Regions from separate parts of the Streptomyces sp. NPDC085946 genome, predicted to be linked through region 1. Evidence: predicted binding sites of a transcription regulator. Region 1 holds the regulator's gene; the other holds the start of a gene.

Evidence for each region. Region 1 encodes HrcA, which represses chaperone genes, less so after heat shock. Its sites were predicted from a motif close to TTNGCACTCNGNNNNNCNGAGTGCNAA; they were not measured.
Region 2: a site for HrcA is predicted at 7,084-7,110, ahead of groES (co-chaperone GroES). Genes of this name have one in related genera too.

The regions. Positions count from the first base shown of each region.
Region 1 covers NZ_JBITSF010000001.1:448,198-459,033, reverse strand. Annotated here, with positions in the region: gene ACIF8T_RS01960 (S41 family peptidase) at 1-2,928, opposite strand, end outside; gene ACIF8T_RS01955 (hypothetical protein) at 3,001-3,555, opposite strand; gene ACIF8T_RS01950 (16S rRNA (uracil(1498)-N(3))-methyltransferase) at 3,701-4,441, opposite strand; gene ACIF8T_RS01945 (nitronate monooxygenase) at 4,438-5,565, opposite strand; gene dnaJ (molecular chaperone DnaJ) at 5,666-6,802, opposite strand; gene hrcA (heat-inducible transcriptional repressor HrcA) at 6,802-7,818, opposite strand; gene ACIF8T_RS01930 (MBL fold metallo-hydrolase) at 7,998-8,729, shown strand; gene ACIF8T_RS01925 (DUF3097 domain-containing protein) at 8,761-9,567, shown strand; gene hemW (radical SAM family heme chaperone HemW) at 9,568-10,800, opposite strand.
Region 2 covers NZ_JBITSF010000008.1:182,999-193,834, reverse strand. Annotated here, with positions in the region: gene ACIF8T_RS18270 (endo-1,4-beta-xylanase) at 1-826, shown strand, start outside; gene ACIF8T_RS18265 (LCP family protein) at 899-2,020, shown strand; gene ACIF8T_RS18260 (YciI family protein) at 2,130-2,486, shown strand; gene ACIF8T_RS18255 (RNA polymerase sigma factor) at 2,537-3,796, shown strand; gene ACIF8T_RS18250 (methyltransferase domain-containing protein) at 3,804-4,970, opposite strand; gene ACIF8T_RS18245 (polysaccharide deacetylase family protein) at 5,152-6,075, shown strand; gene ACIF8T_RS18240 (polysaccharide deacetylase family protein) at 6,072-6,800, shown strand; gene groES (co-chaperone GroES) at 7,257-7,565, shown strand; gene groL (chaperonin GroEL) at 7,694-9,319, shown strand; gene ACIF8T_RS18225 (ATP-binding protein) at 9,389-9,976, opposite strand; gene ACIF8T_RS18220 (hypothetical protein) at 10,163-10,836, opposite strand, start outside.

The DNA of each region.
Region 1 (10,836 bases):
GACCGGGCCGAGGCCCAGCGCCTTGATCGCCGCGTTGACGATGTCGCCGTCGGAGCCGGAGAACTCGTTGGCGACCACCACGACCGGGCCGCGGGGCGCGTCCCTGGGGTAGCTCTCGGGCCGCATGCCGCGCGGCACGTCCCAGCCGACGACGCGCCGTGCCAGCTTCTCCACGACCAGCTGGGAGGTGTGCCCGCCGCGGTTCTCCCGGACGTCCACGACGAGGCCCTCCCGCAGCACCTCCACGCGCAGGTCGCGGTGGATCTGCGCCCAGCCGGGCGCCTGCATGTCGGGGACGTGCAGGTAGCCCAGCCGGCCGCCGGACGCCTCGTGCACGCGGGCCCGCCGGCCGGCGACCCAGGCGTGGTACCGCAGCGGCTCCTCGTCGGCGACGGGGACGACCACGGCGTGGCGCACCTCGCCGCCGCCGGACGGGGAGACGGTCAGCTCCACCGGTCTGCCGGCCGTGCCGACCAGCAGCGGGGCGGGGCCGGTCACCGGGTCGACCGGGCGGCCGGCGACCGCGACGATCGCGTCGCCGGGGCGCACCGCGACCCCGGGCGCGGCCAGCGGGCTGCGCGCCTGCGGGTCGGAGGTCTCCGAGGGCAGCACGCGGTCGACGCGCCAGGTGCCGTCCTCGTGGCGGGAGAGGTCGGCGCCGAGCAGGCCCTGCCGGGCGCCGCCGCCGGCGCCGCCGCGCGGGATGACGTACGCGTGCGAGGTGCCGAGCTCGCCCTGCACCTCCCACAGCAGGTCGACCAGGTCGTCGTGGGTGGCGACGCGCTCCAGCACCGGCCGGTAGCGGTCCAGGACGCCGTCCCAGTCGACGCCGCCCATGTCGGGCCGCCAGAAGTGGTCGCGCATGATGCGGCCGGCCTCCTCGTACATCTGCCGCCACTCGGCCGCCGGATCGCAGAACTGGCGGATCCGGCCGAGGTCGACGGTGATGTTGGAGTCGCTGTCGTCGTCGTTGGAGGCGCGCCGGTCGCTGGGCACCACCTTGAGCCGGCCGTCGGTCCACAGCAGGACCCGCTTGCCGTCGCCGCTGACCTCGAAGTGGTCGGCGTCGGCGGCCAGGTGCTCGATCCGCTGCTGGGCGAGGTCGTAGCGCTCCAGCTCGGTCTTGGGGTCGGGGTCGTCCGGGGTGGCGCGGGAGGCGCCGAGCACGCCGGTCACCGGGTGCCGCAGCCACAGCACGCCGTCCTTGGCGGCCCGCAGGTGGGAGTAGCGGGCGGCCTCCACCGGGAACGGCACGATCCGGTCGGCGAGGCCGTCGAGGTCGATGCGGGTGGCCGGGGTGCCCTCGCTGTCCGGGGTCTCGTCCCGGTCGGGGGCCTCGAAGGGGCGGCCGTGCCGCTGCGGCCCGAACGGGGACGGGGTGGTCGCCGCGAGCGTGATGAGGTGCGGGCGGGCGCCCTCGACGAAGGCCAGGTCGAAGACGTGCTCGTCGTAGACCGGGTCGAAGGAGCGGGTGGACAGGAACGCGAGGTGCTTGCCGTCGGCGGTGAAGGCGGGCGCGTAGTCCTGGAAGCGCAGCGGGGTCGCCTCGGTGACCGACAGGTCGGTGGTGCCGGCGATCCTGAGCTGGCTCAGCGGGCGCGGACCGGGGTGGGACCAGGCCAGCCAGGCGGAGTCCGGGGAGAACACCGGTCCGGAGACGTCCCCGTCCTCGCTGCGGTCGACCTCGCGCACCTCGCCGGTCTCGCGTTCGACGAGGAGCAGGCGCCCGTCGTGCGAGGCGACCGCGGCCCGGCTGCCGTCGGGCGCCACGGCGAGGGCGAGGACCCGGCCCAGCCGCCCGGCGGCGATCCGGCGCGGCGTCGCCCCGGGAGTGAGTCCGGTGGCGGGCGCGAACTCCAGGGCGTCGTCGCCCTCGGCGTCCGTCACCCACACCACCCACTCCTCGCCGTCCGCCCGGAAGGTCCGCGGCAGCCGGGCCCGCACGCCGGGCGTCGCGGCGAGCGCGCGGGCCGGGCCGGAGCGGTGGGTGATCCAGTGCACCGCCCCGCGGACGCAGACGGCGCTGCCGCGCGCGGTGTGGTCCGGGGAGGCCGAGCCGAACCAGCGGGCGGCGTTCACCGGGAACGGCCGCAGGCCGGTGCGCTGCCCGCCGAGCCGCACGTCGAGCCGCCGCGGCTCGGCCCCGTCCAGGTCGTCCAGCAGCCACAGCCCGCCCGCGCTGGAGTAGACGACGCGGGAGCCGTCGCCGGCGGCGTGCCGGGCGTAGAAGCCCTCCAGCGGGGTGTGCCGGCGCAGGTCCGACCCGTCGGCGAGGGAGGAGTACAGCGCGCCGGTGCCCTCGTGGTCGGAGAGGAAGGCGATCCGGTCACCGGCCCACAGGGGGTACTCGATGTTGCCGTCCAGCTCCTCGTGGAGCCGTACGAACTCCCCGTCCCCCCGGCGGTCGATCCACAGCTTGCCCGCCGTGCCGCCCCGGTACCGCTTCCACCAGGCCGCCTCGCGGCCCATCGACACGGAGAGCAGCACGGTGTGCGGCCCGTACGCGACGTCGCCGACGGGCCCGTGGGGCAGGGTGCCGGCCGGTCCGCCGTCGAGCGGGACGGCGTGCGCCCAGGTGCGGCGCAGGCTCGCCCGGCCGTGGGCGGTCAGGGCGAGCACCCGCCCGTCGGGTGTCCAGCCCCGTACCTGCGTCCGCCAGTTGCCCCAGTGGGTCAGGCGCTCGGAGGGGCCGCCGTCGACGGGGGCGACGTGCACCTCGGGGGCGCCGTCGCGGGTGGAGGTCCAGGCGACGGTGGTGCCGTCGGGCGAGACGCGCGGCTGGGTCACCGGCACGTTGTCGGCGCTGACCCGCCAGGCCCGCCCGCCGTCGAGGGGCGCGAGCCACACGTCGTCCTCGGCGGTGAAGGCGACCAGGTCACCGTGCACGTGGGGGAAGCGGAGATACGCGGGCGCTGCGGACTGTGTCACCCGATCACCCTCTGCAGGCACGGAGTTCGCGGACAGTGGTCCGGACCGGTTCCGGGACGCCCCGACGGCACGTCACTTGCCCTGCACGGGCTGGCACTTGGGGTACTGCTGGCACCAGACGGTCGTCGTGACGGTCACGGTGACGGTGGGTCCGGGCCGTCCGTCACCGCCGCCGCCGGGGCCGCCGACCGGCGGGGCGCTGGTGGCGTCGCAGTCACCGAGCCCCTTGACGTCGAACCACACCTTGCCGTCGACCTTCGCGGTGAGGTGACCGCGGACGCAGGCGCCGTTCACCGCGTGGGTGACCTCGCCGTCGACGGTGATCTCCTTGCCGTCGTCGGTCTCGCCCCGGCAGTCGACGGTGGCGACGGTGTCCTCGCTCGCGGAGGGCGAGGCGTCCTCGTCGCTGCCGTAGGAGGCGGTGCAGCTGAGCCAGCGCACGCCCGCCTTCTGCCGGTTGAGCTCCTTGGTCACGGCCTCGTCGGTCGTGTACGCCACGGCCGCCGAGCTCAGCCCGCCGCCCGGCTCGCACGCCACGGCACCGCCCGCGACGACGACCACCAGTCCCGCCACGGCCACCGCCCCGGCTCCGCGCGGCCGCTGCAGAATCCGCCTCAACGCCCCCATGAAGGGCAGCCTGCCACCGACACGCGCGCCGCGGAAGAGCGCATACGGCCACTCCGGGCTCCCGCACGCCCCCGCCGGGCGACGCCCGACCCGCCCGTGACGCACGGGCGTTGGCGCCGGGCCCCGTCGGGCCGGGCGGCAGCGGTCAGGACCAGCGGCCCGTGCGCCCCAGCAGCAGGGCCGCCGCCGCGGTCCCGGCGGTCGAGGTGCGCAGCACGCTGCGGCCCAGCCGGTACGCCGTCGCGCCCGCCTCCGTGAAGAGCGCCAACTCCTCGGGGGCGACGCCCCCTTCGGGGCCGACGACCAGCACGATGTCACCGGAGGCGGGGAGAGCGGCCGTGGCCAGCGGCTCCGCGCCGGTCTCGTGCAGGACGGCGGCGAAGTCCGCTCCCGCGAGCAAGGCGGCGACGTGCTTGGTGGTCGCCTGGTCCGCGACCTCGGGGAACCGCACCCGGCGGGACTGCTTGCCGGCCTCCCGGGCCGTCGCCCGCCACTTGGCCAGGGCCTTCTGCCCCCGCTCGCCCTTCCACTGCGTGATGCAGCGCGCCGCCGCCCACGGCACGATCGCGTCGACGCCGACCTCGGTCATCGTCTCGACGGCCAGCTCGCCCCGGTCGCCCTTGGGCAGCGCCTGGACGACGGTGATGCGGGGCTCCTCGGGCGGCTCCTCGGACACCGCCTCCACCTGGACGACCAGCCGGTCCTTGCCCTCCGTGTCGAGCACCACGCAGTCCGCCCAGCGCCCGGCCCCGTCGGTGAGGACGACGTCCTCACCGGCCCGCAGCCGCTTCACGGAGACGGCGTGCCTGCCCTCCGGGCCGTCGAGCACGTAACGGCCGCCGCGGCCCGCGTCGAAGTGGTCCACCACGAACACCGGCGCGGTCATCGGCCCGCACCTCCCGCCGGGAAGGACGACAACGCCGTCCGCGCGGCCGCGAGTTCACCGGCCAGCACCTCCACCAGCTGCCCGGCCGGCAGCTCCCGGGCCATCCGGTGCCCCTGCCCCGCCCACAGCGCCATGCCCTGGGCGTCGCCCGCCTCGGCGGCGGCCTTGCGCAGCGGCGCGGTGAGGTGGTGGACCTCCGGGTAGGCGGCGGGCGCGTACGGGCCGTGCTCGCGCAGGAAGCGGTTGACCAGGCCGCGGGCGGGCCGTCCGGAGAAGGCCCGGGTCAGTTCCGTGCGGACGAAGAGCGGGTTGGTCAGCGCCCGCTTGTGCAGGGCGTGCGCGCCGGACTCGTGGGTGGCGAGGAACGCCGTGCCGAGCTGTGCCGCGCTCGCGCCCGCCGCGAGGACCGCGGCGATCTGGCAGCCGCGCATGATGCCGCCGGCGGCGACGACCGGGATGCCGACGGCCTCCCTGACCTGGGCGACCAGCGAGAGCAGCCCGAGCCCGGTCCCGTCCGTCTCCGGGACGTCCCGGTGGGTGCCCTGGTGGCCGCCCGCCTCGACGCCCTGCGCGATCACCGCGTCCGCCCCGGCGCGCTCCACGGCGCGGGCCTCCTCGGCGGTGGTCGCGGTGACCAGGACGAAGGTGCCGGCGCGGTGCAGGGAGTCGACGACCTCGCGGCTCGGCGCGCCGAAGTGGAACGACACCACCGGCACCGGGTTGTCCAGGAGCACGGCGAGCTTGGCCTCGAAGCCGTCGTCCCGGCCGCTCTCGGGGTCGCCGAGCTCCGTCCCGTACCAGGCGGCCTCGCCGGACAGCTGGTGGGCGTAGACGTCCACGGCGGCGGCGCAGGAGGGCGCGGCGTCGGCCGCCCCGGTGGAGCCGGTGCCCGCGGGGTGCTCCGGCTGCGGCAGGAACAGGTTCACGCCGAACGGCCGGCCCGTCAGGCTCCGCAGCTGCTTGATCTCCTGGTACATCCCGTCGGCGGTCTTGTACCCGGCGGCCAGGAACCCGAGCCCGCCCGCCTCGGACACGGCGGCGGCGAGCCGCGGCACGGAGACGCCGCCCGCCATGGGGGCCTGCACGATCGGGTGGGGGAAGAGATCGGTCAGTGCGGAGGACATGACGGCATGGTGTCACGCCCTCCGGCCACGTCCGAATCCGGCCCTCGGCCGGTCCGGGCCGCCGTCGCGGGCGGCGCCGGACCGCCGGCGGGAGCCGGTCTCAGCGCCCGTTGAAGGCGTCCTTCAACCGCGAGAACAGGCCCTGCTGCCCGGGCTGGAACTGCCCCTGGGGGCGCTCCTCGCCGCGCAGCTTCGCCAGCTCGCGCAGCAGGCGCTCCTGCTCCGGGTCGAGCTTGCTGGGGGTCTGCACCTCGACGTGGACGATGAGGTCGCCGCGGCCGCCGCCGCGCAGGTGGGTCACGCCCCGGCCGTGCAGCGGGATCGACTGCCCGGACTGGGTGCCGGGCCGGATGTCGACCTCCTCCATGCCGTCGAGCGTCTCCAGCGGCACCTTGGTGCCGAGGGCCGCCGCCGTCATGGGCAGGGTCACCGTGCAGTGCAGGTCGTCGCCGCGCCGCTGGAAGGTCGGGTGCGGCAGCTCGTGGATCTCGACGTACAGGTCGCCGGCGGGACCGCCGCCGGGCCCGACCTCGCCCTCGCCGGCGAGCTGGATGCGCGTGCCGTTGTCGACACCGGCGGGGATCTTCACGGTGAGCGTGCGGCGGGAGCGGACCCGGCCGTCGCCCGCGCACTCGGGGCACGGCGTCGGCACGACGGTGCCGAAGCCCTGGCACTGCGGGCAGGGGCGCGAGGTCATGACCTGGCCGAGGAAGGACCGGGTGACCTGGGAGACCTCGCCGCGGCCGCGGCACATGTCGCACGTCTGGGCGGTGGTGCCGGGCGCCGCGCCCTCACCGCTGCAGGTGGTGCAGACGACGGCCGTGTCGACCTGGAGGTCCTTCGTGGTGCCGAAGGCGGCCTCGTCGAGCTCGACCTCGATGCGGATCATCGCGTCCTGGCCGCGGCGGGTGCGCGAGCGCGGACCGCGCTGCGACGCCGTGCCGAAGAACGCGTCCATGATGTCGGAGAAGTTCCCGAAGCCGCCGGCCCCGAAGCCGCCCGCGCCGGCGCCGCCGGACTGCGAGAGCGGGTCGCCGCCGAGGTCGTAGACCTGCTTCTTCTGCGGGTCCGACAGCACCTCGTAGGCGGCGTTGATCTCCTTGAACCGCTCCTGGGTCTTCGGATCGGGGTTGACGTCCGGGTGCAGCTCGCGCGCGAGCCGCCGGAAGGCCTTCTTGATCTCTTCCTGCGACGCGTCGCGGCGCACGCCGAGTACGGCGTAGTAGTCCGTGGCCACTACGACTCCGCCAGGATCTGTCCGACGTACCGTGCCACTGCGCGTACCGCTCCCATCGTTCCCGGGTAGTCCATGCGGGTCGGTCCGACCACGCCGAGCTTGGCGACTGCCTCGCCGCCCGAACCGTAGCCGACCGACACGACGGACGTGGAGTTGAGTCCTTCGTGGGCGTTCTCGTGACCGATGCGGACGGTCACGCCCGGATCCTTGGCCTCGCCGAGCAGCTTGAGGAGCACGACCTGCTCCTCCAGCGCCTCCAGCACCGGCCGGATCGTGAGGGGGAAGTCGTGCCCGAAGCGGGTCAGATTGGCGGTGCCGCCGATCATCAGCCGCTCCTCGTTCTCCTCGACCAGCGTCTCCAGCAGGGTGGAGAGCACCGTCGAGACCGTACCGCGGTCCTCGACCTCGAACGCGTCCGGCAGGTCCTCCACCAGCGTGGGCACGTCCGTGAACCGGCGGCCCGCGACCCGGCTGTTGAGCCGCGCGCGCAGGTCCGCCAGCGACGTCTCGCCGAACGGCGCCGGGCAGTCGACCACCCGCTGCTCCACCCGTCCGGTGTCCGTGATCAGCACCAGCATCACCCGCGCGGGGGCCAGCGACAGCAGTTCCACGTGCCGCACGGTCGACCGCGTCAGCGACGGGTACTGCACCACGGCGACCTGCCGGGTCAGCTGCGCGAGCAGCCGCACCGTGCGGGCCACCACGTCGTCCAGGTCGACGGCGCCCTCGAGGAAGTTCTGGATGGCCCGCCGCTCGGGCGCGGTCATCGGCTTGACACCGGCCAGCTTGTCGACGAACAGGCGGTAGCCCTTGTCGGTGGGGATCCGCCCGGCGCTGGTGTGCGGCTGGGCGATGTACCCCTCCTCCTCCAGGGCCGCCATGTCGTTGCGCACGGTGGCCGGGGAGACCCCCAGGTTGTGCCGCTCGGTGAGCGCCTTCGAGCCGACGGGCTCCTCGGTGCCGACGTAGTCCTGGACGATGGCGCGCAGCACCTGAAGCCTGCGTTCACTGAGCATCCGCGCACACCTCCAGAAGTCGTCCGCCTGGTGTCCTGCCTCCGCCTGACACTGCCTGGCACTCGGCGCGTGGGAGTGCCAGACCTCCCCGGCCCAGTGTACGGCTGTGGGGTACGGCACGGGCAAGGCCGGGGCCGCGCGGCCCTGCCCACGGGGCCCGTGCCCGCTAGCGTCGCCGTATGACGGTGACTTGGGAAGAGCTGGGATGGGAGCGGGTCGCGGCCGGGGTGGGGCGGTGCCGGCTGCCGGTGTGGGACTGCACGGCAGGGCTGGTCGTGGGCGGGGGCGCGGCGCTGCTGATCGACGCGGGGTCCGGCCTGGCGGAGGGGGCGCGGCTGCGCGTCCAGGCGGAGCGGCTGGCCGGTCACCGTGTGACGCATCTCGCGCTGACCCACCCCCACTTCGACCACGTCCTCGGCTCGGCGGCGTTCGCGGGCGCGGAGGTGTACGGGGCGGTGGGCGTGGACGGGGTGTTCACGCGCACGCGGGACCGCGAGGAGCTGCGCGCGGACGCGGTGCGGCACGGAATGGAGGCGCGCCGGGCCGAGGAGGCCGTCGACGCGTTGACCGCGCCCCGCCACCTGGTCTCCGGCGAGTGGACCCTCGACCTGGGCGCCGGCCGGCAGGTCCTGCTGGCGAACGTGGGGCCGGGGCACACCGCGCACGACCTGGCCGTGCTGGTGCCGGGCACCCCGGAGGTCGTCTTCTGCGGCGACCTGGTCGAGGAGTCCGGCGAGCCGCAGGCGGGCCCGGACGCCGTGCCGTCGCGGTGGCCGGCGGCCCTGGACCGCCTGCTGGCACTGGGCGGCGAGGACGCGCTGTACGTGCCCGGTCACGGAGCGGTGGTGGACGCGGCGTTCGTCCGGGCGCAACGGGACGCGCTGGCCGAGCGGTTCGGCGTGTCTCCGTGATCGCGGCCGGGCTTCTCCTATCGTCATCCGAATGCGCCAGTACTCTCCGGACCTGACCCCTCCGTGGAAGAAGCCGAAGCCCGTCCCCGAGGTGCCGGCCGAACCGGGCCTGGTGGTGGAGGAGGCGGGGAGCGGCTTCTGCGGCGCGGTGATCCGCTGCGAGGCGGGCACGGTCACCCTGGAGGACCGCTTCGGCAAGCACCGGGTCTTCCCGCTGGAGCCGCGCGGCTTCCTCCTGGAGGGCCGCGCGGTGACCCTCGTGCGGCCGTCCCCGGGACCGGCCCGTCCCGCCCGCACCGCCTCCGGCTCGGTGGCCGTCCCGCAGGCACGCGCGCGCGTGGCGCGGGCCGGGCGGATCTACGTGGAGGGCCGGCACGACGCCGAGCTGGTCGAGAAGGTGTGGGGCGACGACCTGCGCCTCGAGGGGGTGGTCGTGGAGTACCTGGAGGGCGTCGACGACCTGCCGTCCGTCGTCGAGGAGTTCGGGCCGGGCCCCGACGCCCGGCTCGGCGTCCTCGTGGACCACCTCGTGCCGGGCACGAAGGAGTGGCGCATCGCCCGGGCGGTGACGAGCGAGCACGCGCTGGTGGTGGGCCACCCGTTCGTCGACGTCTGGGAGGCGGTGAAACCGTCGTCCCTGGGCATCGCGGCCTGGCCGCGGGTGCCGCGCGGCCAGGACTGGAAGACGGGGGTGTGCCGCGCGCTGGGCTGGCCGGAGAACACCGGGGCCGCCTGGCAGGCGATCCTGGGCCGGGTGCGGTCGTACAAGGACCTGGAGCCGGAGCTGCTGGGCCGGGTGGAGGAGCTGATCGACTTCGTGACGGCTCCGCCGGCCTGATCAGTCCACCAGGTCCCTGACCACCGCGTCCGCCAGCAGCCGCCCCCGCAGCGTCAGCACGGCCCGCCCCGCCCCGTACGGCCCGTCCTGGAGCAGGCCGTCCGCCAGCGCCCGGCGGGAGGCGGCGAGACCGTCCTCGCGCAGCAGCGCCAGCGGCACGCCCTCGCGCAGCCGCAGCTCCAGCAGGATCCGCTCCACCCGGCGGTCCTCCTCGGACAGGACCTCGCGGCCCGCGCCCGGTGACCGGCCCGCCGCCAGCGCCGCCGCGTACGCGCCGGGGTGCTTGACGTTCCACCAGCGCACCCCGCCGACGTGGCTGTGCGCCCCGGGGCCCGCGCCCCACCAGTCGGCGCCCCGCCAGTACAGCTCGTTGTGCAGGCAGCGGCCGGCCTCGGAGGTGGCCCAGTTCGACACCTCGTACCAGTCGAAGCCCGCCGCCGACAGGGTCTCCTCGGCGATCAGGTAGCGGTCGGCGTGCACGTCGTCGTCGGTCATCGGGATCTCGCCCCGGCGGATGCGGCGGGCCAGCCCGGTGCCCTCCTCGACGATCAGGGCGTACGCCGAGACGTGGTCGGGTCCGGCGCCGAGGGCCGCCTCCAGGGAGGCTCGCCAGTCGTCGTCGGACTCGCCCGGGGTGCCGTAGATCAGGTCGAGGTTGACGTGCGCGAAGCCCGCGGCGCGGGCCTCCGCGACGCACGCCTCCGGGCGTCCGGGCGTGTGCGTGCGGTCCAGGACCCTCAGCACGTGCTGCCGGGCGCTCTGCATGCCGAAGGAGATCCGGTTGAAGCCGCCCTCCCGCAGGGCCGCGAGGTACGCCGGGTCGACCGACTCCGGGTTCGCCTCCGTGGTGACCTCGGCGTCGGCGGCCAGCCCGAACTCGTCGCGGACCGCGCCCAGCATCCGGACCAGGTCGTCCGCGGCCAGCAGGGTCGGGGTGCCGCCGCCGACGAACACCGTGCGGACCTCGCGCGGATCGTCGCCGAGGACCTTGCGGGCCAGGCGGACCTCCTCGATCAGCGTCTCGGCGTAGTTGTCGCGGGAGGCGAGCACCCCGCCGGTGCCGCGCAGCTCGGTCGCGGTGTAGGTGTTGAAGTCGCAGTAGCCGCAGCGGGTCGCGCAGTAGGGGACGTGCAGGTAGAACCCGAGGGGGCGGTCGGCGGCCCCGGCGAGCGCGGACGCGGGCAGCGCACCGTCGGCGGGGACGGGCTCGCCGTCGGGGAGTGCGGAAGGCATGCCTTCCATTGTCCAGCACCCGCGGCGGCACTCCGC
Region 2 (10,836 bases), on a different contig from region 1:
CACCCTCGGCCCGGACTACATCGCCCAGGCCCTGACCCGGGCGCGCGCAGCGGACCCGGGCGCCGACCTCTACATCAACGACTACAACGTCGAGGGCGTGAACGCGAAGAGCACCGCCCTGTACGACCTCGTCAAGTCCCTGAAGGAGCGCGGCGTCCCCGTCGACGGGGTGGGCCTCCAGGCGCACCTGATCGTCGGTCAGGTGCCGTCCACCGTGCGGCAGAACATCCAGCGCTTCGCCGACCTGGGCGTCGACGTGGCGATCACCGAGCTGGACATCCGGATGCAACTCCCGGCGACGGAGGCCAAGCTGGCGCAGCAGGCGGCCGACTACCGCAGCGTGGTCTCCGCCTGCGCCGCGGTGGACCGGTGCACCGGCGTCACCGTCTGGGGCTTCACCGACTCCGACTCCTGGATCCCCGACACCTTCCCCGGCGAGGGTGCGGCGACCCCGTACGACGAGAACTACGCGCCCAAACCGGCCTACCACGCCATCGCGCAGGCGCTGGGCGGCGGGGGCGGACAGCCGGCCGACGGCTGCACGGCGACGTACGGCGTCACCGGCCAGTGGAACACGGGCTTCACCGGACAGGTGCGGATCAGCTGCGCCGGTGCCTCGCTGGCGTCGTGGAAGGTGAGCTGGACGTACGGCGAGGGCCAGCGCGTCTCCCAGGCGTGGAACGCGACCTGCGCCCAGTCCGGCGCGGTGGTGACGTGCGGCAACGCCGCGTGGAACGGGACGGTGCCGGACGGGGGTTCGGTGACGTTCGGGTTCAACGCCTCGTGGAGCGGGAGCAACGGGGTGCCGGTGGTGACACTGGGATGAGACCGGGCCCGGAAGTCTGAGAATTCCCGAAGAAAGTCGCCCCGGGGCCCCTGCCCGAAATAATTCGGACTTATGTTCCTGCTCGTGACGGGACACGACGGGAACGCCGGGGGCGGCGGGCACGGGGACGGCGGGCACGGGAGCGGCGGCGCGGCCGGGGACGGGAACGCCGCCGGCGCGCGAGCGGGCCGGCGGCCGGCCGTGCTGAAGGCCGCCGGCCTCACCCTGGCGGCCCTGCTGGTGCTGGGCGCCGCGGGGGCGGGCTGGGCCTACTGGCGCCTCAGCGACAACATCACCGGCGTCGACATCAACAGCGCGCTCGGCGACAACCGCCCCGCGCGGGCGACGACCGCCCCGGACCCCTCGGCGTCCGCCGCCGCGCTGCCCGGCGGCGCCCTGAACATCCTCGTCCTGGGCTCGGACTCGCGCAGCGGCGCGGAGAACCAGGAGCTCGGCGGCGGCGACAGCTCCGGCGCCCGCTCCGACACGGCCATGGTCGTCCACCTCGACGCGGGCCGGACGAGCGCGACGGTGGTGAGCATCCCGCGCGACACCCTGGTCGCCCGCCCGTCCTGCCCGCTGCCGTCCGGCGGGACCGCGCCCGCCGCCTCCGCCGCGATGTTCAACAGCGCGTACGCGGTGGGCGGGCCGGTGTGCGCGGTGAAGACGGTCGAGGCGCTGACGGACGTCCGCATGGACCACTACGTCGAGATCGACTTCGCCGGCTTCCGGAAGCTGGTCGACGCGCTCGGCGGGGTCACCGTCACCACGCGGGAGGACATCGACGACGACCGGAGCCACCTGACCCTGGCGGCGGGCACCCACCACCTGGACGGCACCCGGGCCCTGGCGCTGGCCCGCACCCGGCACGGCGTCGGTGACGGCAGCGACCTGAGCCGCATAGCCCTCCAGCAGACGCTGGTGACGGCGCTGCTGGAGCGGATCGCCGCCACCGACCTGCTCACCGACCCCGCCCGGCTGTACCGGGTCGCCGACGCGGTGACCGGCAGCCTGACCACGGACACCGGCCTGGACTCGCTCGCGGAGCTGACGCGGCTCGGGCAGAGCCTGCGGGGCCTGTCGGCGGACGCGGTGCGGACCGTGACGATGCCGGTGGTGCCGGCGCCGTGGGACGGCAACCGGGTGGTGGCCGACGAACCGGAGGCGGCGGAGCTGTGGGCCTCGCTGCGGTGAGGAAAAAGTCCTGAGGAAATCCCGGCGGGCGTGTCGATCCCCGGCGGTCCCGTTCGACGCAGGGGTGACGGCCGGGAACGACCCGGCCCGCACGACACGAGGAGTCCCCATGCCCCGCTACCTCTCCCTCATCCGGATCGACGAGCGGAACACCCCCGACGGGGGCCCCAGCCAGGAGCTCATGCAGCGGATGGGCGAGCTGATGGAGGAGATGACGAAGGCCGGCGTCCTGCTCGACACCGCCGGGCTCACCCCGGCCGCGCAGGGCACCCGGGTGCACTACGAGGGCGGGCAGCTGTCCGTCACCGACGGCCCCTTCACCGAGTCCAAGGAGGTCATCGGCGGCTACGCCCTCATGCAGGCCAAGGACCGGGCCGAGGCGATCGAGTGGACCAAGCGGTTCCTGAAGGTCCACGAGGAGCACTGGACGGTGACCTGCGAGGTGCGGGAGGTCGCCGAGGGCTGAGCCCCGCGCCCGTTTGGACCGGCCGCCGCACGGGTGTCTGATGGTGGGCTGTGACCCCGCAGCCCGCCGCCGACCCGCGCGGCACCGTCGAGACCGTGTTCCGCATGGAGTCCCCGCGCGTGATCGCCGGCGTCGCCCGGATCGTCCGGGACGTCGGCATCGCCGAGGAACTCGCCCAGGACGCCCTGGTCGCGGCCCTGGAGCAGTGGCCGAGGGACGGCGTGCCCGACAACCCGGGCGCCTGGCTCATGGCGATCGCCCGCCGCCGCGCCGTCGACCTGGTCCGCCGCCGGGAGACCTACGCCCGCAAGCTCGCGGAGATCGGCCGGGACCTGCCGGACGCCGCCCCGCCCGAGGAGCCCGCCGACCCCGACGGCATCGACGACGACCTGCTCCGCCTGGTCTTCACCGCCTGCCACCCGGTGCTGTCGCCGCAGGCCCGCATCGCCCTCACCCTGCGCCTGCTCGGCGGGCTCACCACGCCCGAGATCGCCCGGGCCTTCCTCGTGCCCGAGCCGACGGTCGCGCAGCGGATCGTCCGGGCCAAGCGGACGCTGGCGGCGAAGCAGGTGGACTTCGAGGTGCCGTACGGCCCCGACCGCGAGGCACGGCTCGGCTCGGTCCTCGACGTGATCTACCTGATCTTCAACGAGGGGTACGCCGCCACGGCCGGCGACGACTGGCTGCGCCCCGGCCTGTGCGAGGACGCCCTGCGGCTGGCCCGCGTCCTGACCGGGCTGATGCCCGAGGAGCCCGAGGTGCACGGCCTGACCGCGCTGCTGGAGTTCCAGGCGTCCCGGGCCGCCGCGCGCACGGGCCCGGACGGCGCGCCGGTCCTGCTGAAGGACCAGAACCGGGCGCGCTGGAACCGCCTGCTCATCGCCCGCGGGGCCGCCGCCCTCGCCCGCGCCGACGCGCACGCGACCGGCGCCCCCGGCCCGTACGTCCTCCAGGCCGCCATCGCCGCCTGCCACGCGCTCGCCCCCGCCTACGAGGAGACCGACTGGGCCCGCATCGCCACCCTGTACGGGCTGCTCGCGGCCCGCTCGCCCTCCCCGGTCGTCGAGCTGAACCGGGCGGTGGCCGTGTCGATGGCGCACGGACCGGAACCGGCCCTGGCCCTGGTCGACGCCCTGGCCGCCGAACCCGCCCTGCGCGCCTACCACCTGCTGCCCAGCGTCCGCGGCGACCTGCTGGCCCGGCTGGGGCGCGCGGCGGAGGCCCGGGCGGAGTTCACCCGGGCCGCGTCGCTGACCCGCAACGCACGCGAGCGGGACCTGCTGCTGCGCCGGGCGGCGGAGACCTCCTGACGGTGCCTCAGAGGGCCGGGCGGCCGATCAGCATGGCCGGCGCCCCCGCGACCCGTGTCAGGAACACGGTGGCGGAGTGCGGGCCCTGCGGCCGGACCTTCCTGCGCAGCTCCTCGGGCTCCACGGCCGACCCGCGCTTCTTCACCGTGAGCACCCCCACCTGCCGCTCGCGCAGCAGGGCCTTCAGCTTCTTGACGTTGAAGGGGAGGTGGTCGGTGATCTCGTAGGCGGTGGCGTACGGCGTCGGGCGCAGCTCGTCCGCGGTGACGTACGCGATGGTCGCGTCCAGGAGGCCGCCGTCGAGCTGCTGCGCGACCTCGGCGACCAGGTGGGCGCGGACGACGGCGCCGTCCGGCTCGTACAGGTACCGGCCGGGCGGGCGCACGGCGGGGTCGGGCAGGCCCCGCGAGAGCAGGGTGCGCGGCCCGGGCAGCAGGGTCGCGCGGACCGCCCCCGGCGCGGTGCCGAACCACAGCACCGCCTCCTTCACGTCACCGCCGTCGGAGACCCACTCGGCCTCGGCGTCCGCCGGGACCGCCTCGTGCGGGATGCCGGGCGCGACCTTCAGGGCCGCGGCGCGCGGCGCCCGGCGGGCCGCCCCGACCGCCCACGACAGCGGCGGCGCGTACGCCTCCGGGTCGAAGATCCGGCCGCGCCCGCCGCGCCGGGCCGGGTCGACGAAGACGGCGTCGAAGCCGGCCGTGTCCACCTCGGTGACGTCGGCCTCGCGCACCTCGATCAGGCCGGCCAGCCCCAGCGCGTCGGCGTTCGCCCGGGCCGCCGCCGCCGTGAGCGGGTCCCGGTCCACCGCCAGCACCCGGATCCCGGCCCGGGCCAGCGCGATCGCGTCACCGCCGATCCCGCAGCACAGGTCGGCGACGGAGGTCACGCCGAGCTCCGCCAGCCGGCGGGCCCGGTACGCCGCCACGCTCGCCCGGGTCGACTGCTCGACCCCGTGCGGCGTGAAGAACATCCGCTGCGCGTCCTCGGCGCCGAACTTCGCCACCGCCCGCTGCCGCAGCCGCGCCTGGCCGAGCGCCGCCGACACCAGCTCGGCGGGGTGCGCGCGGCGCAGCCGGGTGGCGACGGCGAGCTCCTGCGCCGGGTCGGTGCCGCGCACCTCGTCGAGGAGGGCGCGGCCTTCGGGCGTGAGGAGGGGGGCGAGGTCGTTCACCGGATCATTGTCGGCCAGCCGGGGACCGGGCGGGCGCGCCGGGGCGGGCGGCGTGCGGCGTGCGGTCCGGCGGGTCGCCCGGCGGCCGGCGGCCCGGTCTGTGGGCCAGTCGGTGGACGGTGCCGCGGCGGCCGCGGTGTCGGGCCGGGTTCGGGGCGGGGCCCTGCGAGGATCCGGCTCCATGCGAGCAGTAGTACAAAATGACAAAAGTCGGGCCCGGGGGCGTGCACGGATCGGCCTCGCCGTGCTCGCCGCCGCGGCCATCGCCTCGGGCTGCGGGCAGGACCCCGACGCGGGCCTGCGCCCGGCCGCCGGCCAGCAGCCCCTGGAGGCGCCTCCGGCCCGCGCGCTGGACTCCTACGCCACGAAGCTGCGCTCGGCCCACGCCGCCCGGGTGGCCGCCGCCCGGCGCTGGGGGCTGCGGGAGGTCCCGCTGCCGACCCCGGCGCCTCCCGCGCGCAAGCCGCGGATCACCACCCGGGAGGGCTTCGAGGTCGACGGCCACCGGGAGCTGGGCCTGCCCCCGGTCTTCACCACCGTCCCGACCGAGGACCGGGTCGTCTTCCTCACCATCGACGACGGCGCCGAGAAGGACCCGGCGTTCCTGCGCATGATGAGCGACCTGCGGATCCCGTACACCGCCTTCCTCAGCGACTACCTGATCAAAGAGGACTACGGCTACTTCCGGCGGATGCGGGACGGGGGAGTGGGCCTGCACAACCACACGCTGCACCACCCCTACCTGCCCGCGCTGTCGTACGCCCGCCAGCGGCAGGAGATCTGCGGCATGCAGGACGTCATCGAGGAGCGCTACGGCACACGCCCCGTCCTGTTCCGCCCGCCCTTCGGCAACTACAACCGGGACACCCTGCGCGCCGCGAAGTCCTGCGGCATCGCGTACGCCCCCCTGTGGAGCGAGGAGGTCTTCGTCGACCGCTGGGAGTACCGCGAGTGGGACCGCGACCTGCACCCCGGGGACATCGTCCTCAGCCACTTCCGCGGCCGGGCCGACTGGGCGGGCACGATGCCCGACATGATCCGCCGCTTCCTCGACAAGGTCACCGCCAAGGGCTACGCGGTGGCGCGGCTGGAGGACTACCTGTGAGGCCGCGCGGCTGGGCCGCCGCGGCGCTGGCCGCCGCCGTCCTGCTCGGCGGCTGCGCCGGCCCGGCGCGGTCGGACGGCCGGGCGCGCGCCGGGCAGCAGGCCGCCGGGACCCCCGGGCGGCAGGCGCGCCCCGGCCTGCCGCCCGTCGTCGACCGCGTCGCGACCCGCGACCGGGTGGTGTTCCTGACGTACGACGACGACGCCGAGCGCGACCCGCGCTTCGTCGACCTGGTGCGGGCCCGGCGGCTGCCGGTCAGCCTGTTCCTCACGGACCGCGTCGTGGGACCCGCCTACGGCCACTTCGCGCGCCTGCGCGCGGTCGGCGCCGGCCTCCAGAACCACACCCTCGACCACCCCGCCCTGCGCGGCCTGCCGTACGCCGGCCAGCGCGCCGAGATCTGCGGCCAGCAGGACAAGCTCCGGGCCCGCTTCGGCGTCCGCCCCCGCCTGCTGCGCCCGCCCCACGGCGTGTACGACACGACGACCCTGCGCGCCGCCGCGGACTGCGGCATCGCGGCGGTCGTGCTGTGGCGGGTGTCGGTGGGCGGGGACGGCGCCCTGCTCTACACCCGGGGCGAGCACCGGCTGGGCCCCGGCGACATCGTGGCCGTCGACCCGGACGCCGGCACGACGGGCCTGCCCCTGGTGGAACGGACCCGGCGCCTGCTGCGCGAGATCGAGGCACGGGGCCTGCGGGTGGGACGCCTGGAGGACCACCTGTAGGACCACCTGTAGGACCACCTGGCGGACGTCATCTGCAGGACCGGCCCTTCCCCGCGCCCGGCGGCCGCCCGGCCGGGCCCCGCCCCGTCCCGCCGCACCGGCCCGTCACCTCGCGCGCGGCCCTTCCGGTCCGTCCCGCGGGGTCCTCAGGAGCCGCCGCGCATGCCGCCGCGACAGCCGGGCATGCATGACCCCGGCGCGCGGACCGGGGCGCCGCGCACCCGCGCCGCCCGTCCCCGCACCCCGCCCGGCCGGGCCCCGGAGGCCGACGCGCCGTCGGTAATTGGCACTCCGCTTGACCGAGTGCTAATCGCGGTCATAGTCTCAGGTCTGGCACTCCCCCCTGGAGAGTGCCAACAACGCGACGGGCAGGTCCGGCACCCGCGACGACGGATCGACCTGGTCGCCACCTCAGACAGTTAACCCCGTGAGATCTCCGAAGGGGGAGGTCGGATCGTGACGACCGCCAGCTCCAAGGTTGCCATCAAGCCGCTCGAGGACCGCATCGTGGTCCAGCCGCTGGACGCCGAGCAGACCACGGCCTCTGGCCTGGTCATCCCGGACACCGCCAAGGAGAAGCCCCAGGAGGGCGTCGTCCTGGCCGTGGGCCCGGGCCGCTTCGAGGACGGCAACCGCCTTCCGCTCGACGTTTCCGTCGGTGACGTCGTGCTCTACAGCAAGTACGGCGGCACCGAGGTGAAGTACAACGGCGAGGAGTACCTCGTCCTCTCGGCCCGCGACGTCCTCGCGATCATCGAGAAGTAGTTCACCCGGCTTCACCCGAGGCACTTTTGCTTCCAGCTGCGCCCCTGGCCCCCCGCGACCCCTAAGAAGCCGGGCGCCCGGGGCGCAGTTTCTTTACCCCCTGACTTTCCGAGAGGGCTCCCGCTGCCATGGCGAAGATCCTGAAGTTCGACGAGGACGCCCGTCGCGCCCTCGAGCGCGGCGTCAACAAGCTTGCCGACACGGTCAAGGTGACGATCGGCCCCAAGGGCCGCAACGTCGTCATCGACAAGAAGTTCGGCGCCCCCACCATCACCAACGACGGTGTCACGATCGCCCGCGAGGTCGAGATCGAGGACCCGTACGAGAACCTCGGCGCGCAGCTGGTCAAGGAGGTGGCGACCAAGACCAACGACATCGCGGGTGACGGTACGACCACCGCGACCGTGCTGGCCCAGGCGCTGGTGCGCGAGGGCCTGAAGAACGTCGCCGCCGGCGCCTCCCCGGCCCTGCTCAAGAAGGGCATCGACGCCGCGGTCAAGGCCGTCTCGGACGACCTGCTCGCCTCGGCCCGCCCGATCGACGAGAAGTCCGACATCGCCGCCGTCGCCGCGCTGTCCGCCCAGGACAGCCAGGTCGGCGAGCTCATCGCCGAGGCGATGGACAAGGTCGGCAAGGACGGTGTCATCACCGTCGAGGAGTCCAACACCTTCGGTCTGGAGCTGGACTTCACCGAGGGCATGGCCTTCGACAAGGGCTACCTGTCCCCGTACTTCGTGACGGACCAGGAGCGCATGGAGGCCGTCCTCGACGAGCCGTACATCCTCATCCACCAGGGCAAGATCTCCGCCATCGCGGACCTCCTGCCGCTGCTGGAGAAGATCATCCAGGCGAACTCCTCCAAGCCGCTGCTGATCATCGCCGAGGACGTCGAGGGCGAGGCCCTCTCCACCCTCGTCGTGAACAAGATCCGCGGCACCTTCAACGCCACCGCCGTGAAGGCCCCCGGCTTCGGCGACCGCCGCAAGGCGATGCTGCAGGACATGGCGGTCCTCACCGGCGCCACGGTCATCTCCGAGGAGGTCGGCCTCAAGCTCGACCAGGTCGGCCTGGACGTGCTCGGCACCGCCCGCCGCGTCACCGTCACCAAGGACGACACCACCATCGTCGACGGCGCCGGCAACTCCGAGGACGTGCAGGGCCGCGTCGCGCAGATCAAGGCCGAGATCGAGAACACCGACTCCGACTGGGACCGCGAGAAGCTCCAGGAGCGCCTCGCGAAGCTGGCCGGCGGCGTGTGCGTGATCAAGGTCGGCGCCGCCACCGAGGTGGAGCTGAAGGAGAAGAAGCACCGTCTGGAGGACGCCATCTCCGCGACCCGCGCCGCGGTCGAGGAGGGCATCGTCTCCGGTGGTGGCTCCGCGCTCGTCCACGCCGTCAAGGTCCTGGAGGGCAACCTCGACAAGACCGGCGACGAGGCCACCGGTGTCTCCGTGGTCCGCAAGGCCGCCGTCGAGCCGCTGCGCTGGATCGCCGAGAACGCCGGCCTGGAGGGCTACGTCATCGTCTCCAAGGTCGCCGAGCTGGAGAAGGGCAACGGCTACAACGCCGCCACCGGCGAGTACGGCGACCTGGTCAAGGCCGGCGTCATCGATCCGGTCAAGGTCACCCGCTCCGCCCTGGAGAACGCCGCCTCCATCGCCTCCCTGCTTCTGACGACCGAGACCCTGGTCGTCGAGAAGAAGGAGGAGGAGGAGCCGGCCGCCGCGGGCCACGGCCACGGCCACGCCCACTGAGCGAACCGCTCCCGCGAAGCCCCGGTCCCCGCAGGGACCGGGGCTTCGCCCTGTCCGGACCGGACAGCGTCACCTGCCCTTGCGCACCGGGGACCGCCCGGCCTCCGCTCCGGCCGGACCGGCGTCGTCGTCGGCGTACGTCCCGCGGGAACCCGCCCTCCGCGCCGGGGCCACTCCGTCGAGGGGCGCGCCGCCCGCCGGGACGCCGACCACGGCCCACACCGTCTTGCCCGGCCCGCCGGCCCGTTCGCCGACTCCCCAGGCGTCGGCGAGCGCGGTCACCAACAGCAGGCCCCGGCCCCCGTCCGCCTCCGGGTCGCCGCTCCCCGCGTGCGGCCCGAGCTCCCCGCGGGTGTCGCTCACCTCCACCCGTACGAGCCTGCCGCCGCGGTCGGCCGTCAGCCGCAGCTCGGCGTCCCGGCCCGGCACCCGCCCGTGGGTCACGGCGTTGTTCGCCAGCTCGGCGGCGATCAGCTCCACGGCGTCGTGCGCGGGAGTGCCGTGGTGCCAGCCCCAGGCGTCCATCTGGCAGGAGGCGAGCCGGCGGGCGAGCCGGGCGCCGCGCGGCGAGGAGGTGAAGCGGAACGAGAACACCGTCTGATCGGCGAGGGGAAGCGGGAGCGAGGCCCGTCGCTCCCGGCGGGGGGAAGTGGTCATGCCCCGAAGATCCCGCGCCGCAACCGCCGTTCACCAGGCACGACACCCCCACGGCGGCGCTCTGTCGGGGTGCCGGACAGGCGGTGTCGGGCCTGTCGGGGCGAGCGCCTGCCGTCCCCTCACCGCGGCGGCGCGGATGCGGTCACGCCGACAGCCGGCGCACCCCGTCGTCGTCCGTCACCCGGATCAGGGACAGAGGGCCGGGTCCCGTACGGGCGCCGGGGAGCCGAGGCAGCGGCGGCACAGCGTCTCGTCGCCGGCCGGCCGGAAGAGGGTCGCCTGGACGTGGTCGCCCTCGCACTCCCGCAGGGCGGCCAGCCGGCCGGGCGGGCGGACAGGGCCGGGCCGGTCGGGAGCGGGCGTGACGGCGGTGCCGTCCGTGCCGGACACGGGCGGGACCTCGCGGAGCAGGTAGCGCAGCAGGCCGCCGGGGCGGTGGACCGGGGTGCCGTCGTCGGGGAGGCCGCGCAGGACGTGGGTGCGGACGGCGGCGGGGGTGTGGCCCGCCGCGAGCCAGCGGGAGACCAGCCGGGCCAGCTCGTCGTGCATGCCTAGGGGGACGCGGCGGAGGTCCGGGGAGAGGCGGGGGAGGGCGGCGACGAGGGCGCGGGCGGCTTCGGTGACCTCGGCTGTCTCCGGGGCGGTGACGGCGGCGTCCGGCTCGGCGGGACGGTGGGAGGTGTTTCCTCCGGGGTCTTTCTCTGGATGACCGTCGGTGGGCGGAGGGGTCGGAGCGCCGACGGCCGGAACGCGGGCACCCGGTGCGAGCTGGGGTGATGCGGGGGTGCCGGGTACGTGCACGGGCATCCGGCCGAGGAGCTTGGCGGCCTCGGCGGCGCTCAACGGGACATTGGAGACGA